DNA from 3 places in the Pseudoalteromonas agarivorans genome. Region 2 is predicted to be linked to each of the others. Evidence: predicted binding sites of a transcription regulator. Region 2 holds the regulator's gene; each other region holds the start of a gene.
The links. The regulator sigma-54, encoded in region 2, starts transcription at its own class of promoters, with help from an activator protein. The targets are predictions, from matches to a motif close to GTTGGCACGNNNNTNGNNT.
Positions count from the first base shown of each region.

Region 1: the regulator sigma-54 is predicted to act here: its motif matches at 2,803-2,821, upstream of NQT65_RS19505 (EF-hand domain-containing protein).
Region 3: the regulator sigma-54 is predicted to act here: its motif matches at 3,044-3,062, upstream of NQT65_RS13470 (BON domain-containing protein).

Region 1 covers NZ_JANIGJ010000016.1:40,919-46,907, forward strand. Annotated here, with positions in the region: gene NQT65_RS19490 (YigZ family protein) at 1-243, shown strand, start outside; gene NQT65_RS19495 (TrkH family potassium uptake protein) at 294-1,745, shown strand; gene NQT65_RS19500 (flagellar brake domain-containing protein) at 1,775-2,437, shown strand; gene NQT65_RS19505 (EF-hand domain-containing protein) at 2,900-3,112, shown strand; gene NQT65_RS19510 (EF-hand domain-containing protein) at 3,242-3,454, shown strand; gene NQT65_RS19515 (EF-hand domain-containing protein) at 3,633-3,848, shown strand; gene trkA (Trk system potassium transporter TrkA) at 3,935-5,311, opposite strand; gene rsmB (16S rRNA (cytosine(967)-C(5))-methyltransferase RsmB) at 5,387-5,989, opposite strand, start outside.
Region 2 covers NZ_JANIGJ010000007.1:209,817-215,805, reverse strand. Annotated here, with positions in the region: gene lptA (lipopolysaccharide transport periplasmic protein LptA) at 1-432, shown strand, start outside; gene lptB (LPS export ABC transporter ATP-binding protein) at 429-1,154, shown strand; gene NQT65_RS14055 (RNA polymerase factor sigma-54) at 1,224-2,723, shown strand; gene hpf (ribosome hibernation promoting factor) at 2,751-3,038, shown strand; gene NQT65_RS14045 (PTS sugar transporter subunit IIA) at 3,043-3,495, shown strand; gene rapZ (RNase adapter RapZ) at 3,515-4,360, shown strand; gene NQT65_RS14035 (HPr family phosphocarrier protein) at 4,401-4,673, shown strand; gene mgtE (magnesium transporter) at 4,933-5,989, shown strand, end outside.
Region 3 covers NZ_JANIGJ010000007.1:83,293-89,281, reverse strand. Annotated here, with positions in the region: gene NQT65_RS13495 (LysR family transcriptional regulator) at 1-293, opposite strand, end outside; gene NQT65_RS13490 (DUF4437 domain-containing protein) at 438-1,259, shown strand; gene NQT65_RS13485 (outer membrane beta-barrel protein) at 1,331-1,738, opposite strand; tRNA gene NQT65_RS13480 (tRNA-Ile) at 1,872-1,948, opposite strand; gene NQT65_RS13475 (YqaE/Pmp3 family membrane protein) at 2,218-2,376, opposite strand; gene NQT65_RS13470 (BON domain-containing protein) at 2,442-3,008, opposite strand; gene NQT65_RS13465 (LiaF domain-containing protein) at 3,325-3,981, shown strand; gene NQT65_RS13460 (VOC family protein) at 4,052-4,468, opposite strand; gene suhB (inositol-1-monophosphatase) at 4,873-5,676, shown strand; gene NQT65_RS13450 (substrate-binding periplasmic protein) at 5,730-5,989, opposite strand, start outside.

The sequences.
Region 1 (5,989 bases), on a different contig from region 2:
CTTTCGCAGCTAAAAACGGTGACTAAAGTACCGAGTATCGAGATTGTAGGCCAGAGTGAATACAGCATGCAGGGCGCAATAGAGCAATTGTTAAAAACCAATTATCAAGTACTTAATATAGAAAAACAATTTACTGCTAATATTGAATGGGTTATTACTATTGATAGCCGCCAAGCAAAACAGGCCATTAAAGATATTTTTGATTTAAGCCATGGCGCAGTTGAGTTAACTATCAAAGAGTAAGACAATAACTTACACACTTATATTTACTAATAATAAAAGCGATAAGCTACATGCAATTTCGTACCATCATAAAAATCCTTGGCCAACTTGTTGCGCTGTTTAGTATTACCATGGTGCCGCCTGCGGTGGTGTCTTTATTTTATAAAGATGGTGGTGGTGTTCCTTTTGTATTAGCGTTTATATTTAGTGTGGTTATTGGTTTAACAGCTTATTACCCAAACAGGCATGAAAACGGCGACTTAAAAGCACGCGAAGGCTTTTTAATTGTTGTACTGTTTTGGCTGGTACTAGGGGCGTTTGCATCGTTACCGCTGATTTTTTTGCAAGAACCTAATTTGTCTATGGCCGATGCAGTATTTGAGGCCTTCTCTGGCCTTACAACCACTGGGGCCACTGTACTTACCGGAATTGAATACCTGCCTAAGTCTGTTTTGTTTTATCGCCAGCAATTACAGTGGTTTGGCGGTATGGGTATCATTGTACTTGCTGTTGCTATACTGCCCATGCTTGGGGTCGGTGGCATGCAGTTATACCGAGCTGAGATCCCAGGCCCGGTAAAAGATTCAAAAATGACCCCCCGTATTGCCGATACCGCAAAGCACCTTTGGTACATTTATGTGTCGTTAACGGTAACCTGTATGTTGGCGTATTGGGCGGCAGGTATGGAGTGGTTTGATGCTATATGCCATGCGTTTTCTACAGTGGCGATTGGCGGTTTTTCTACTTACGATGCCTCAATAGGGCACTTTGATAGCCCTGTCATTAACTTTATATGTGTTTTCTTTTTAATTATTGCTGCGGTTAACTTTTCACTGCATTACGCGGCGGTAGCGAGTCGTAATATTCAGGTATACATTCGCGACCCTGAATTTAAAGTTTTTTTACTGGTACAGTTAGCGCTGGTGGTTATTTGTTTTACGGTGCTCTCATCTAACGAAATATTTGCCGATGGCGATGAAACCCTCGATCAGGCCTTATTTCAGGCGGTTTCTATGAGTACCACAGCCGGTTTTGCCACCGATAACTTTTCTACTTGGCCGCTGTTTTTACCTATATTGCTTATTTTTTCGAGCTTTATAGGTGGCTGTGCAGGTTCAACCGGTGGCGGTATGAAAGTTGTACGCGTGTTTTTACTTTACCTACAAGGCATACGTGAGCTTAACCGCTTAGTGCACCCACGTGCTATATACTCTATTAAGCTTGGTCGTAAAGCCCTGCCCGATAAAGTAGTTGAAGCGGTTTGGGGGTTTTTCTCAGCGTACGCGTTGGTGTTTATTATTATAATGCTGGCACTAATGGGAACCGGCATGGACAACATTACCGCGTTCTCTGCTACGGCGGCGTGTTTAAATAATTTAGGCCCAGGCTTAGGTGATGTTGCCTCGCATTATGGGGCGGTGAGCGATGGTGCCAAATGGCTATTAACCATTGCCATGGTATTTGGTCGCTTAGAAATATTCACCTTACTCGTGCTATTTACGCCGACCTTTTGGCGTGGGTAATAATATATAAATGATGCTTAGGAACAGGCATGCCACATTCTAATTTAGATAAATTACACCAGTTAACAACAGGGCGATTGGTCGACTTGGAAATTGTTACGCCTACCAGTAGTAAACGCGTAAAAACAGAGTTTATTGGCTTGCTAGAAAATAAATTTATTATTTTAAATTACCCAAGTTCAAAGCGTTTACCTGCTGCAAGTGATTACCTACGTGATGGTGTAATGGTGGTGGTAAGAGCGGTTATAGAAGGCAGTGGCGGACAAGTAATAGCATTTAGGCAGCAGCTTATGTCGGTTGCCTCACACCCTGCTAGGCTCATTTTTATTAATTACCCTACGCAAGTGCAGTTATTTGCACTGCGCGCGCAAACACGCATACCTACCTTATTACCTGCAAAATTAACTCTCAGTGACGATAGAGTACTTGAAGGGGTGATTAAAGACATCTCGCTTACCGGGGTGATGTTTGATGTACGCGGCGATCAAAACGATGAAAATATTAAAGATATGCAATGCACGGTGACGGTTGATACCAACAATAAATCATTTACTGGCGAAATATGCAGTGTAAAAGAACACGCCGCGGGAGTTAATTGTGGTATTAAACTTCTAGCCAGTGAAGATGAAATGAAGGCATTTATGAAAGAGCACTTTATCGATCCCGCGATGCTTGAGCTGCCATTAGAATAAGCACTTTCGCTTAATAGCAACAAATGGCCATTTTTTACTTGAGTGGCAGTCATATTTTTTAAAACTTCAAAAAATAATTTTTATTTTCTATAAAAATCAGTTGTATAGATTAGTTTTACGAGTGAGTTATTTTAATGCGTTAGCTCCCCTCATGGCTAAAATTTAGTCTCTTTTTTCGATAAAACTTCATTCTTACAATTTACGCCGAAAATTGTAGCTTTTTTCTCTTATGTAACTAGCTGTTTTTATTGTATTTAAAAACTTAGCTTTACCCTTTGTTGCTAGTTTGCAACATAAAACCCCGCAAATTTATCAAAAATAGCCAAGTGCTCTTTTAACTAATTGAAATTAATGAGCTTTTAAAACTTGGCATTCAAGTTGTAATAGTCTGGCTGTACTGAACAATAACGTGATTTAAAGTAAAACACTTAATCGCACACATATACTTGAAGGAATTATATTATGAAAAGCATTAATAAAACTTTAGCACTTATCGCCCTTGCTTCATCATCAGCGGCATTTGCAGCAACCGATTTTGATACGTTAGATGTAGATGGCAGCGGCACGATTAGCAAATCAGAGGCATCAATTGATGCAAAACTGATGAGCATGTTCTCAGAATTAGATACTGACCAAGATGGTGAGCTATCAAAAGAAGAATTTTCAGAAGCTTAAAGTGTGGTAACAATCCTGAGTTGCCAATGACAACCTAAGTAGGCAAGGGAGCTTACGAAAAAGGATTACAAGGATTGCGTACACCACGTAGTGAACTTAACTAATTTGTTTATATTGAAGGATTAAATTATGAAGCATTTAAATAAAGCACTCGCATTTATGGCTATTGCCTCTTCTTCTGCTGCCTTTGCAGGGACTGATTTTGACACGCTAGATGTAGATGGCAATGGCGCCATCAGCCAAGCTGAAGCATCGGTTGATGCGGATTTAATGGCTGAGTTTGTTGAGCTTGATACCGACGGAAATGGTGAGCTTTCAAAGCAAGAGTTCTCTAAATACTAGGGTGTGATGATCTTTGCCAATTGAGCGCAGGGCAGCGCATGTTCACTTAGCAAAGAGTCATTTGCTCTAATCCAATGTGCATTAAAACTTAATAATGCACATTGGCAAAAGCACTTTTTAGTTAATTTTTAAACCCATGGATCTTAGAAAAGGATTTCCTCTTAATTAGGACACAACTATGAAAACATTAAATACAGCACTTGCCGTTATCGTATTAGCTTCTTCATCAGCGGCGTATGCTGCAGTCGACTTTGCCTCGTTTGATGCCGATGGTGATGGTGCAATTTCAAAGCAAGAAGCGCAGGTAAATTCACAGCTAGTGAAGATTTTTGACCAGCTAGATACTGATGGTAATGGTGAAATTTCTGAGCAAGAGTTTTCAAAAGTACAGTAATTAGTAAGCTGCTAAGCAGGGTTGCCTAGCATTAAAAAAACATACTCCACTAAAGCCGCCTTAGTCAGCGGCTTTTTTGTGTTTAACTATAAAAATATAGCGCTAACTTGGAATAGCTTTTCTACTACGTTGATATGCTTTTTATCGATTAAAAACATAATAACGTGATCACCAGACATAATAACCGTGTCGTCGTGGGCAATCAGTACGTCGTCATTACGTACAATAGCGCCAATCGTTGTACCTGCAGGTAGCTTGATATCGGCAATCGCACGGCCAACTACTTTTGATGTGTTTTCATCGCCATGGGCAACGGCTTCAATGGCCTCTGCCGCGCCTTTACGTAACGAGTACACATTAACAATATCGCCACGGCGTACGTGTGTAAGTAGCGCCGAAATAGTTGCTTGTTGTGGTGATATAGCAATATCTATTTCACCCCCTTGCACTAAATCTACATACGCACCACGCTGAATAAGCACCATGGTTTTTTGTGCGCCCATGCGTTTTGCAAGCATAGCCGACATTATATTTGCTTCATCGTCGTTGGTTACGGCAATAAACACATCAACTTGCTCTATGTGCTCTTCAGATAGTAGTTCTTGGTCTGAGGCGTCTCCACAAAACACGACGGTGTTATCTAGCATTTCAGAGAGTTGCTCAGCACGCTCTTTACTGCGCTCTAGTAACTTAACGCTGTGGTTTTTTTCCAGTGAGCGAGCAAGGCCTGCACCAATGTTACCACCACCGGCTATCATAATTTTTTTGTAAGAACGCTCAAGTTTTTGTAGCTCGTTCATAACTGCGCGAATATGCTTAGTGGCAGCAATGAAAAATACTTCATCGTCCGCTTCTATTACCGTGGTGCCCAGTGGCTTTATAGCTTTACCTTGGCGATAAATTGCTGCTACACGGGTTTCTACATTCGGAATATGCTCTTTTAAAGCAGAAAGCGCATAACCCACTAATAAGCCACCGTAGTAAGCTTTTACAGCCACAAGAGAGAGCATGCCATCGGCAAATTGCAGCACTTGCAACGCGCCCGGGTAATCTATTAAACGGCGAATATATTTGGTAACAAGTGCTTCGGGGGCAATATAGTGATCAACCGGGAGGTCATCGTTATGAAATAGCTTTTCGCGGTATTTTAAATATTGCTCTGATCGGATACGGGCTATTTTAGTTGGCGTATTAAAAATACTATACGCGACTTGGCACGCCACCATATTAACTTCATCTGAGCTGGTTACCGCAATAATCATGTCGGCGTCTTCAGCACCTGCACGTCTGAGCACATCTGGGTGTGCACTGTGCCCCGTGACCCCTTGTAAGTCGTACTTATCTTGTAGCTCTCGTAAGCGGTTGCCGTCTATATCAACAACGGTTATTTCGTTTTGTTCGCCAACTAAGTTTTCAGCAAGCGTACCACCGACTTGTCCGGCACCGAGTATGATTATTTTCATTATTTACCCGAATTACTGTTTAATTAAAAAAATAGCCATTTACTGTTTAATAAATGGCTATTGAGTGTACGGCTATTAGGCTTTTTTAACTAGCTTAGCGTAATAAAATCCGTCGCTTTCACCTGGTAGTAATTGTAAACCAGGGTTGGTAACTGTGTCGTTGTCGTGCAGTGGTATATGCTCAACGTCACTATTATTAGCTAAAAATTTAGCGACTTGCTGTTGGTTCTCTTGCGGCAGTACCGAACAGGTTGCGTATATCATTGTGCCGCCTGGTTTAAGTAGCGGCCAAATGCTATTGAGTATATCGCTTTGTAGTGTGGCTAAATCTTCAATGTCGGATGCGCGGCGAAGCCATTTAATATCTGGGTGGCGGCGTATAACACCGGTTGCCGAACAAGGGACATCTAATAAAATGCGGTCAAACTGTTGCTCATCCCACCAGGTGTGTGGCTGCGAAGCGTCTGCACATTGTAGGTCTGCGCCTAAACCGATACGGGTTAAATTTTGTTTAACACGTTCTAGGCGAGTGGCGTCACTATCAAGTGCTAATACTTCTGCATCAGCAAGCTCTAATATATGACATGTTTTACCGCCAGGTGCTGCACAGGCATCTAAAATGTATTCATCAGCTTGAGGTGCTAAAAAGCGTGCGGCTAATTGCGCTGCGGCGTCTTG
Region 2 (5,989 bases):
CGTCAAGAAGGCCAACTTAAAGAAAACGTAGGTATTTTTGAAAAGAACGTCGAAATTGTGCATGGTAATCGCAAAATTACAGCCGACCGACTCGAAGTACATAAACGTGAAGACTTAGGGGATAACAAACAACTCCTTATTGCCACTGGCAGCCCAGCCTACTTCGAAGAAAAACAAGACGATGGTACTGTAATGAGTGCCAGTGCAAACGAAGTACGTTACGACGTAGCAAAGCGATTTTTAACGCTTGTTGGCGATGCTGAAGTCGCACAAGCCGGTCAAAAAATTAATGCTAAAAGTATTACCTACGATATGCAGCAGCAGCTTATTAGCGCAGAAAAAGACGAAAACTCTACGGATCGTGTCCACACAATTTTAGTGCCTGTTGAAGCAAAAATTAAAGAAAAAACAGGTAACGAAGGTCAACCATGAGCACCTTAAAAGCAGAACTATTAGCAAAAAGCTATAAAGGCCGCCAAGTTGTAAAAAATGTAGGCCTTGAGGTAGAAGCCGGCAGCATTGTTGGCTTATTGGGCCCTAATGGCGCAGGTAAAACCACCACCTTTTATATGATTGTAGGGTTAGTACCTAGCGACAAAGGCAAAATTTCTATTGATGATAACGACATTACGTTATTACCTATGCACAGCCGCGCCCGCTTAGGCATTGGCTATTTGCCGCAAGAGTCATCAATATTTAGAAAGCTGACAGTTTATCAAAACTTAATGGCGATTTTAGAAACGCGTAAAGAGCTCAATAAAGCCGCGCGAGAAGAAACGCTTAACAACTTACTTGATGAATTTAGTATTCAGCATATTCGCGATAGCCAAGGTATGGCGCTTTCTGGTGGTGAACGCCGCCGTGTAGAAATTGCCAGAGCACTGGCAGCGAACCCTAAATTTATTTTATTGGATGAGCCTTTTGCTGGTGTTGATCCGATTTCAGTGTTAGATATAAAGAAAATAATAGAACATCTTAAAAACCGTGGCATTGGCGTATTAATTACCGATCACAATGTAAGAGAAACCCTTGATGTTTGTGAAAAAGCCTACATTGTTTCTCATGGGGAGCTAATTGCATCTGGCACCCCAGAACACGTATTAAATGACAAAACTGTACGCGATGTTTATTTAGGCGAGCAATTTAGGCTGTAACATTTAAGCCACACCTACAAGCATCTGCTAATATTAATTATAACAACATAAAAGGATTGTTAGAGATACATGAGGCAATCATTACAGCTGCGCATGGGCCAGCAACTTACAATGACTCCACAATTGCAACAAGCGATTCGCTTGCTGCAGCTCAGTACATTGGATCTCCAGCAAGAAATACAAGAAGCACTTGATAGCAACCCGCTATTAGAAGTAGAAGAGCAAGATTACACGGAAGAGTCGGCTGGAAAAAATGAACAAAAAGCAGATACGGATGATGTAACCGTAAGCGCATCGGCTGACGATACAACCAGCGAGTACGAGCAAGACAGTGGCGAAGCTTTAAATAAAGACACCATTAGCGATGATATGGCAATGGATGTAACTTGGGATGAGTACATGAGCGCAGCCCCTGCTGCATCCTCAGGCCCAATGCCAGAAGATGAGTCTATTTATCAAGGTGCCTCTACTGAAACGCTACATGAGTATTTAATGTGGCAGCTTCAGCTTACTCCTTTTAGCCCAACTGACGAAGCCATTGCTATTGCCATTGTAGAAGCTGTAGATGACTCGGGTATTTTAACGCTAAGTTGCGAAGAAATTTTAGAAAGCTTTAACCAAGAAAACGATGACGAAGTTGAAGTTGAACTTGACGAAATAGAAGCCGTTTTAAAGCGTATTCAGTTATTTGACCCTGTAGGTATAGCCGCGCGCAGTTTACAAGAGTGCTTGTGTATTCAGCTAAACCAGTTTGATAAAGACACCCCTTTTATAGAACAAACTAAAATGATCTTAACCGATCACATTGATCTATTAGCGGCACGCGACTATCGTACATTAATGAAAAAGACTAAGCTTAAAGAAGACGAGCTTAAAGAGGTCATGACCCTAATACATACCCTCAACCCAAAACCTGCAGATACAATAGTAAGGGAAGAGTCTGAGTATGTAATACCGGATGTGTCGGTTAAAAAAATAAAAGGCCGCTGGGTGGTAGAGCTAAATCCAGATAGCATGCCAAAAATACGCGTAAATAGTCAGTACGCGGCTATGTCTCGTACCGTAAAATCAAGTGGTGATAGCCAGTTTATTCGCTCTCACTTACAAGAAGCTAAATGGTTTATAAAAAGCCTTGAAAGCAGAAACGACACGCTACTTAAGGTAACTAACTGTATTGTAAAACAGCAACAGGCATTTTTTGAACATGGCCCAGAAGCCATGAAGCCAATGGTTTTAAACGATGTTGCTGAAATGGTAGAAATGCATGAATCGACAATTTCGCGTGTTACTACGCAAAAATATATGCATACGCCACGTGGTATTTTTGAGCTTAAGTATTTTTTCTCAAGCCACGTAAGCACTGAAAACGGCGGAGAGTGTTCATCAACCGCAATACGTGCCCTAATTAAAAAGCTAATTGCCGCGGAAAACTCAGCTAAACCATTGAGTGATAGTAAAATTGCGGATATATTGGCAGAGCAAGGAATTAAAGTAGCTAGACGCACAATAGCAAAATACCGTGAATCGCTAGCTATTCCACCGTCAAATCAGAGAAAGAGTTTGATATAAGACGTAAAAAACAAAGAGGAAATGCTTATGCAACTAAACCTAACTGGTCGTCACGTAGAAGTAACTGATTCACTTAGAGACTATGTAAATAATAAATTTGCAAAGCTAGAAAGGCACTCAGATCATATTAGCAATGTGCATGTCATTCTCGATGTAGAAAAACTCAACCAAAAAGCAGAAGCGACTATTCATGTAAGTGGCGCAGATTTATTTGCCTCAACAGAGCACCAAGATATGTATGCCGCTATAGACTCGTTGATTGACAAGCTCGATCGTCAAGTCATAAAACATAAAGAGAAGCTTGCTAGACACTAATATTATGAAATTAAGTACATTAGTATGCCAGGACTGCAGCAAAGCTGCGGTCCTTTTTAGTAGTAAAAAAAGAATTTTAGAGTTTATCAGTGAGCTTGCTCATGAAAAGCTCCCCTACTTACCACAACAAGATATTCTTAATGCGCTGGCAAGCAGAGAAAAGCTAGGCAGTACTGGTATTGGCCGGGGGATCGCCATTCCTCATGGCAGAATGGGTGGCGTAGAAGAGCCGCTGGCTTTAGTACTTGTTAGCGACACGCCTGTTAACTTTGACGCTATTGATAACTGCCCTGTTGATATTTTTGTTGCACTCATCGTACCAGATGGCGATAACCAACAGCACCTAAAGACTCTGGCAACCATAGCTGATAAACTGAGCAACAAAGAATTTTGTAAACAGCTGCGTAGTGCTAAAACCGATGCAGAGCTGTATCAAGTAATTGTTGATCAATCGTAGTAAATACTAAGGGCTATAAATGGAGTTAATTATCATAAGCGGCCGTTCTGGTTCAGGTAAGTCGGTTGCTTTACGCGTGGTTGAAGATTTAGGCTATTATTGCGTAGATAATATTCCGGTCAACCTACTGCCCTCTTTAGTGCGAAGTGTTTCAGATAACTATGACAAAATAGCCGTTAGTATAGATGTTCGTAATATCCCCAAAGAACAAGACGAATTTAACGATATTCTCGAGTACCTTCCTGACTTTGCTAAACCCACACTGTTTTATTTAGATAGTGATGATCAAACACTGATCAAACGTTTTTCAGAAACACGCAGATTACACCCTTTATCCATCGATTCACTGCCGCTTGATTTAGCAATAAAAAAAGAAAAAGAACTGCTTGATGTACTCGTAACGCGCGCTGACTTTATGCTTGATACCACCGATTTAAGTGTGCACCAATTAGCAGAGTCAATTCGCGAAAAAATACTGGGTAAAAAAGATAAGCAACTTATTGTAACGTTTGAATCGTTTGGCTTTAAACACGGCATACCTAAAGAAGCTGATTATGTTTTTGATGCTCGCTTTTTGCCAAACCCCCACTGGGAGCCTGAACTTAAACCGCTTACGGGCCTTGATCAACCAGTAAAAGATTTCTTGGCAAATCACAGCATAGTGCAAAAATTCACTTGGCAAATTCAGACCTTTGTACAAACTTGGTTGCCACACTTAGAGCGTAATAACCGTAGTTACCTCACTATTGCAATTGGATGTACTGGTGGTCAACACCGCTCGGTTTATTTAGCGCAAGCCATTGGTGAGAGCTTTGCTATGACGCATCCGAATGTCAAAATTCGTCATCGTGAGCAAGAAAAGTAACCTTAAAATAATAACCTGTTCAGTTTAGGTATAGTAATTTATGCGCTGTGAAGACACATTTTTAATAAAAAATAAATTAGGCTTACACGCCAGAGCGGCAACGGTCCTTGCGCAATTAGCTGTGCAGTTTGATGCTAAAATCACCTTACACCAAGATGATAAAGAAGCCGCAGGCGACAGCGTATTAGCTTTAATGCTACTTGAAAGCAGTAAAGGTAAAGAAGTTAAAGTAGTCTGTGAAGGCCCTGATTCAGAGCAAGCTTTGCATGCGGTTGGGCAATTAATTGCACAACGATTTAACGAACAAGAATAATTTAAAGCACCATAGCCTTATAAGTTAAAGACTTATCAGGCCAGACTATAAAGATTTAGTAAGTTAGGGTATTCCGACTCGCCTAATTTAGTGCTTTAATTTAGAGTAATAAAGCCATGCCCCTGCTAAATTTGGTTACTTAATTTTAAACACTAATTTAGTCCCAGCATTGGGTTTAGCACAAAAAATAAAGAAAATGACAGTGGGCAACACCACTTACTAAACACCTTTCCATTACACAAAAATATTTAGGATGCCAATGCCAGAAGCGTTTGAACAAGACTATCCACTACAGCAATTAAAACAAGTGACTAAATCACTTAATAGTGGGCAATTTGTTCAAGTAAGACGCATGCTAGCAAAAACAGCACCTTGTGATACAGCACTGCTGCTTGAATCCTCTCCGCATAAAATTAGACGCATGCTTTGGCAACTGGTTGACCCAGATGTGCAAGGGGATGTGCTAGAAGAGCTCTCTGAAGATGTACGTTTAGGTATCATTGCACAAATGGAACCTGAGCATATTGCCGCGGCCACTGAGGATATGGGCCACGATGATTTAGGTGAAGTCCTGCGTAGCCTACCTGATACCGTGTACAAAGATGTGGTTAGCGCTATGGATACGCAAGACCGCGAACGCGCTACACAGGCTTTATCTTACCAAGAGCGTTCTGCAGGCGCGCTAATGAACACCGATACGGTGACCATTCGCCCAGACGTTACACTTGATGTTGTGCTGCGCTATATTAGGCTACGCGGTGAGCTGCCAGAGGGCACCGATGATTTATACGTTGTTGATAAACATAACTGTTTTTTAGGTGCATTGTCACTTAGTACACTGTTAACTAATCCGCCTGAAAAAATTGTTCAAGATTTAATGGATGAAGACTGTGAGTCTATCCCTATTTCGATGGATGAAAGTGAAGTTGCTCAGTTATTTGAGCGCCACAACTGGATATCGGCCCCTGTAGTCGATGATAACGCCCACTTGCTTGGACGTGTCACCATTGATGATATTGTTGATGTTATTCGTGAAGATGCAGAGCACAGCTTATTAAGCCTTGCCGGTCTTGATGATGAAGAAGACACCTTTGCACCTGTTTTAAAAAGCTCAAAAAAACGCTCAGTATGGCTTGGTGTTAACTTACTCACTGCCTTAGCTGCCGCCTTTGTGGCCAGCTTTTTTGAAAGCACCTTAGATATATTACCTATTTTAGCTGTACTCAATGGCATTGTGCCCTCAATGGGTGGTGTAGCAGGTAGCCAATCTTTAACTCTGGTTATTCGCGGTATTGCCGTGGGCCATATTAACCAAA
Region 3 (5,989 bases), 130 kb from region 2:
GACACTGCTATTCGCACTTCACCACTAATAGATTGCTGTTCCTCATGAATAAGCACTTGCCCTTGTTGCAATAAATCGAGTGCCTGCTGACACAGAGGTAAATACCGTTCCCCTTCAGGCGTGAGGCGTATTTGCCTTGTTGTGCGCACAAATATTTGTGCCCCAAGCGCCTGCTCTATACGCTTTAACGAGACACTTGCAGCCGATGAGCTCATATCTAATTGATTTGCAGCAGCTGTAATTGATTGCAGCTCAGCCACTTTGAGTAATACTTGTAAATCAGCTATTTTCATCAAACCCTCTTATTGCATAAACCAGCATGCGTAACTATAACGTTATTATCCACGTTTTTGCGAAAGTGTATTTAACTTATGCCCATTTATTGACTGAATTTTAAGCCGTACTATAGCGCTATACCAACTTAACGGAGCTTTTAAATGAAATTTTTACTAAACGCATCAACTCTTGCACTGGTTGCAACACTCATATCAACGCCAGCCTCTGCAGAGCAAAGCGCATCAAAAGTTGTTGCTGCAAGCAATATTGACTGGGGTTACTTAAACCCGCTACGTGGTGATAAAAGCCCTGGCGCTGCAGATTTATGGGGAAACCGCACAACCGACACTGCAACAGGCATGTTAGTACGCTTTAAAAAAGGCTTTGAATCTCCGCCGCACATTCACAACATTACCTACCGCGGTATCGTTATTGAAGGGCAAATGCATAATGACGACCCAACAGCCGAAAAAATGTGGATGCCAGCGGGTTCGTTTTGGACACAACCAGCAGGTGAAAACCACACCACTGCAGCCAATGCTGAAACAAATTTAATTTACTTAGAAATCGACTCAGGGCCGTACTTAGTTAAACCAACTAATGCCCAGTTTGATAATGGTGAGCGCCCGTTAAACCTACATGCAGACAACATAGTATGGTTAAACAGCAGCGATTTAAACGACATTAACGCCCAAGGCGTTCAAACCGCCTACCTTTGGGGAAGTACAGCCGATATGAACGGCTCAATGATTAAACTTCCTGCCGGCTTTAAAGGTGAATTAAAAACAGATGCAAGCGAATTTCGTGCTGTTGTTATAGCCGGCGCCGTTGAGTACAACTCAAGCGAGCAAGATAAAGCGCAAAACCTAAGTGCAGGCAGCTATGTAGAATCAACCGGTAACTTTACCCACACGATTGAGAACACTAGCGACAAAACAGCCACTATTTACATTCGTACTAACAGTAAGTACCAAGTAAATTAGAAGCTACTTAAAAAAGTAAATGGCATAAAAAAGCGCACTGTTTAGTGCGCTTATTTTTTATTTATTAATACTTAAAAGCTATAACGAGCAGTTAAGCTAACTAAATCTAGCTCGTCCAATGAGGTGTAATTAGCCCCAAGTGAAACGTTGTTATTAATGTAGTAACGTGCGCCCACACTGAAAGATGTTTCACTCTCATCTGCAATATCGACATTGCCTACTCGGCCATCTAGCTCAATATTATCACTTACCATAGAGCGAACACCTACAGATAGACTATAGCCATTTTCGTCATTCGAAGCACTACTTCCACGATACGATGCCTCTAGCTCTACGTTTTCGTAAGTTGCTAAACCATAAAAGTCAGTGTTCGCGCCAATAGCTGTGCGATAACCTATTCCAGCACTAAGCCAGTTTAAGTCCACATCTACACCATCATCTGAATTACCCATAGTTTGGTATTGGCCAGATAGGAAAATGATTGAAGCTGGCTTTTAAATAATAGAGACGGTATAGGCACGTAAACAACTAACCTAAATGCTGTATAAAAAGTACAGTAGAGAATATTTTTTATTGGCTATAACTATTTAAAAATTGGAAAGCTTTGAAAAGTGGTGGCCCCTCCCAGACTCGAACTGGGGACCTAACGATTATGAGTCGTGTGCTCTAACCAACTGAGCTAAGGGGCCAACTTTGTATAACTACGAGGTAGTTAATTTTTGAAGCGTTTAGCCACTGAGCGACTAAAGCGGGTTGCAGTATAAAAAGTTTTTTAAGGCTTGTCACTAGCAAAAACCTTTATTTTAACAATCAGTAAGCTGACTGCTTAAATAGTAATCTTTTTGCATGCGAATAGGTAGGAAATAACAGAAAAATAAACGCAGAAGTATGTAAGCCGCTTTTTTACAATTTTAATAACTATAAAAAAGTGGCCGGCTCACATTGAACACACCACACATTATTTTTTAGCAATAATGTAGATAGCGTGAATTAAACCAGGGAAGTAACCCAGTAAAGTTAGTAAAATATTTAGCCAAAAGTGCATACCTAAACCAACTTGTAAAAATACACCCAGTGGCGGTAATAAAATCGACAATATTATACGAATGATATCCATGATGTAGCTCCTTTAAAAATGACAAGCAAAAAGCCCAGCTAAGCTGGGCTTTTTAGTATAGTGTATTATTCAGCAACAATAGTTAGTTCATCTACTACGTCACGAACATCTTCAGCATTTTTAGCAATTTTTACTGCTAACTGCTTTTCAGCTTCTGTTTCAACAGAACCTTTAAGTTTTACTATACCGTTGTCGGTATCAACGTCGATATCTGTACCGTCAACTTCTGAGTCAAATAAGAAACGTGTAGTAATTACTGTGGTGATTTTAGCGTCAGTTAAGTCGTTATCGTCATCATCCATAGTGTCACGATCTTTGTCGTCCATATCCATGTTTTTCACAACAGTTAGGTTGTTTTCTACATCAGATACGCCATCTAGGCTAATTACAAGTTCTTCAGCTAGCTCTTTATCAAGGTCGCTGTCTACTTTACCTGTAAGTACTACCTTGCCATTTTTTACATCAGTGTTAATGTCAAAGTTGTTTAGATTAGTGTTCATAAGAAGCACTGTTTCTGCCTTACCATCAATCCAAGCATCTTTACTTTCATTTTCCCAAGTGCCCGCTTGAGCACCCATAGCTGTAGTACCTAGAACTAAAGCCGCAATCATAGATTTGTTGAATGTTTTCATAATCTTTCTCCTTTTGATTAAAGACACTTTTATATATGCGAGCTTTAGGCCAACTTTATTAACACTTTAAATTCATGAAGTTAGCTATTTTATTGGGTATAAATAAAAATACCTCCGAGTAAACATTTACAGGCTATTAGGTAAAACTTTCTTAAGTGGTGAAAATAACGATTATATTGCTGTTTTGGTTAATCTATCGTTAATATATAAATTAAGCGGAGTTATTAAAACAATAAACCATTGATATATAAATAGTTAATTTTTGGTACACCACTTGCTATGTACTGTGGTAACTCATATAAAAAGGATTATTCCCATGTCTGTAAAAATTGAAGACCGCCCAATAGATCAAGTTCGCGAACAAGTGATAGACCAACTTATTTATAACTACAGCCATGGTGTTATTTCAGCTGAAGCCTTTGAAAGGCGCTTAGACAGTGCAATGGAAGCAACCGATAATGCCGCGTTACTTAATTTAGTAGAGGATTTAACCCTTACTACAGATACCCAGTACAGTGCTCATAAGCAAACGCAATTTGCCCCTAACTACAGCGCCCAACAAGCGGATGAAGAAAACTTAACACTGCGAAGCATTTTAGGCTCAAGCGAGCGTAGCGGCCAATGGGTGGTGCCTAAAGATATTTATATTCAAAACTATATGGGGTCGATTGTTTTAGATTTTACTGATGCCATTTTTGCCCACCAACATGTTACCGTGCATGTAAATTGTATTTTTGGCAGCGAAGAAATTTACGTACCAGAGCATGTTAATGTAGTTTCTAAAATGTTTTGTATATTAGGTAGTTTTGAAAACAAAACGGTGTCGCTTAATAAGCGCCAAGGCCCAACAATTAACCTCGAAGGTAAAACAGTTTTAGGCTCGGTGGAGGTAAAAGTTAAACGCACCATTAAAGAAAAGTTTGTGAGTTTTGCTAATGATTTAAAGGCCCAGCTTGGGGTGAGTAATAAATAATACGGGTAAAAACACAATGGGTAGAAAAGCCATATTATGCGCTTTTCTACACCGTTATTTACTACCTATTTTATAAGTCGTTATTACGCTCGCTTGGAATGTCACTCATATATTGCACAAACTCAACCTCGAACCCTGCTGGGTCTAGGTAATATACGTTTTTTCTAAATGGGTTTTCTGCCCCCTCTTTATCAATGCTAAATCCGGCGTGTTTTAAGCGCTGTATAACAGCGTCTAGGTTGTTTGTAACGTAGGCAAAGTGAGCCAGCCCGACTTGATGCCCTGCCAAATCTCTGTTTTTATGCTCGCCATTATCGCTTATAGCAATGTAGTGATTATCGTCGCCAAAATGTACCCAGCGCTTAGGTTTACCATACCAAGTGTTATGCCCTTCACTTCTAATTGACCAATAAGGAAAGGCTGCTTGATAAAATTTAAGCATGGCATTTATATCGTTTACTACTAAATGTACGTGTTCTAATTTCATTATTATTTACCCTAGTTGATTGCTTAAACACAAGATAAAACCTCAAGCTAACTTTAGGTAAAGCACTTTTTTTACTTTTTAGTATTATTGGCGTGTATTGCCCTTGTAAGATTAATTTTTACAACAGTATGTTTGCTAGCAGGACGCGGAAGCTTTGCTTCATGGAAGTTATTGAACTCCCAAGGCTTCGCACTTCGCGCTGTGATTAAGTCGCCCTTCGGTTGAACAAATTTCAATCCATACACGCCAACACGTCTTAGATACGAATAAATTTACATGCATTTCAAGGCCGTATAAAAAACGCACAAAAGTATTTAGGGTTTATTGTTTACTTTATGGCAAAAGTCGCTAAAATACGCCGGCTTAAATATATAAACGTTCTTTTACAACCCAAAGGTAATACCATGCATCCAATGTTAAACATTGCGGTTCGCGCTGCGCGCAACGCAGGCAAAATTTTACTTCGCGCAAGTGAAGATTTATCAAAAGTTGAAATTCAACAAAAAGGCACTAACGACTTAGTGACTAACATTGATAAAGAAGCCGAAGCCGTAATTCGTGATACAATTTTAAAATCTTACCCTGATCACTGCATTGTTGGTGAAGAACTAGGTGAGCACAAAGGCAAAGATGCAGATTACCAATGGATTGTTGACCCGCTTGATGGCACAACTAACTTCATCAAGGGTATCCCTCATTTCGCGGTTTCTATCGCACTTAAAGTAAAAGGTCGTTTAGACCAAGCTGTAATTTACGATCCAATTCGTGGCGAGCTTTTCACAGCATCTCGTGGTCAAGGCGCACAGCTAAACAGCAAGCGTTTACGCGTTACTAAAACCGTAGAATTAGCTGGTTCTATTTTAGCAACAGGCTTCCCTTTCAAACAAAAACATCACTTAGATGCATACACAGACGCGTTTAAAGCATTGTTTACACAAACTGCTGATATTCGTCGTGCAGGTTCTGCAGCACTAGATATGGCATATGTAGCTGCGGGCCGTGTTGATGGCTTTTTTGAAATTGGTTTAAAACCGTGGGACACAGCAGCAGGCGAGTTACTTGTAAAAGAAGCTGGCGGCATGGTTGTTGATTTTGCAGGTGGCGTTAACTACAACAATAGCGGTAACATTATTTGTGGTGCACCTAAGCTTACTCAAGCAATTATCCGTGAAATTCGCCCAGTATTACCTGAAGCGTTACTTCGCTAATAAAGTGCATGTAACCCTATTATAAAAAAGGAGCCTATGGCTCCTTTTTTGTTTTAAAAGTAAGGGTTATCGAGCTTAAGCTCCGTGGTATAACCTTTTGTAAAAGGGAGTGAGTTTATGTCTTTTGCAAAATACTCATCAAATAACGCATCAAACTCTCCGCTGTTTTGCATGTTTTGCAACCCAAGCTCTATGGCTTGCGCTAAAGCTGGCTTACTACTTACAACAAAATAATAAATACCGGTGGGATAACTAATAAATAAATTAGGCACAATAACTAAGTTACTCTGCGCATTGGCAACAAGCTCAGAAT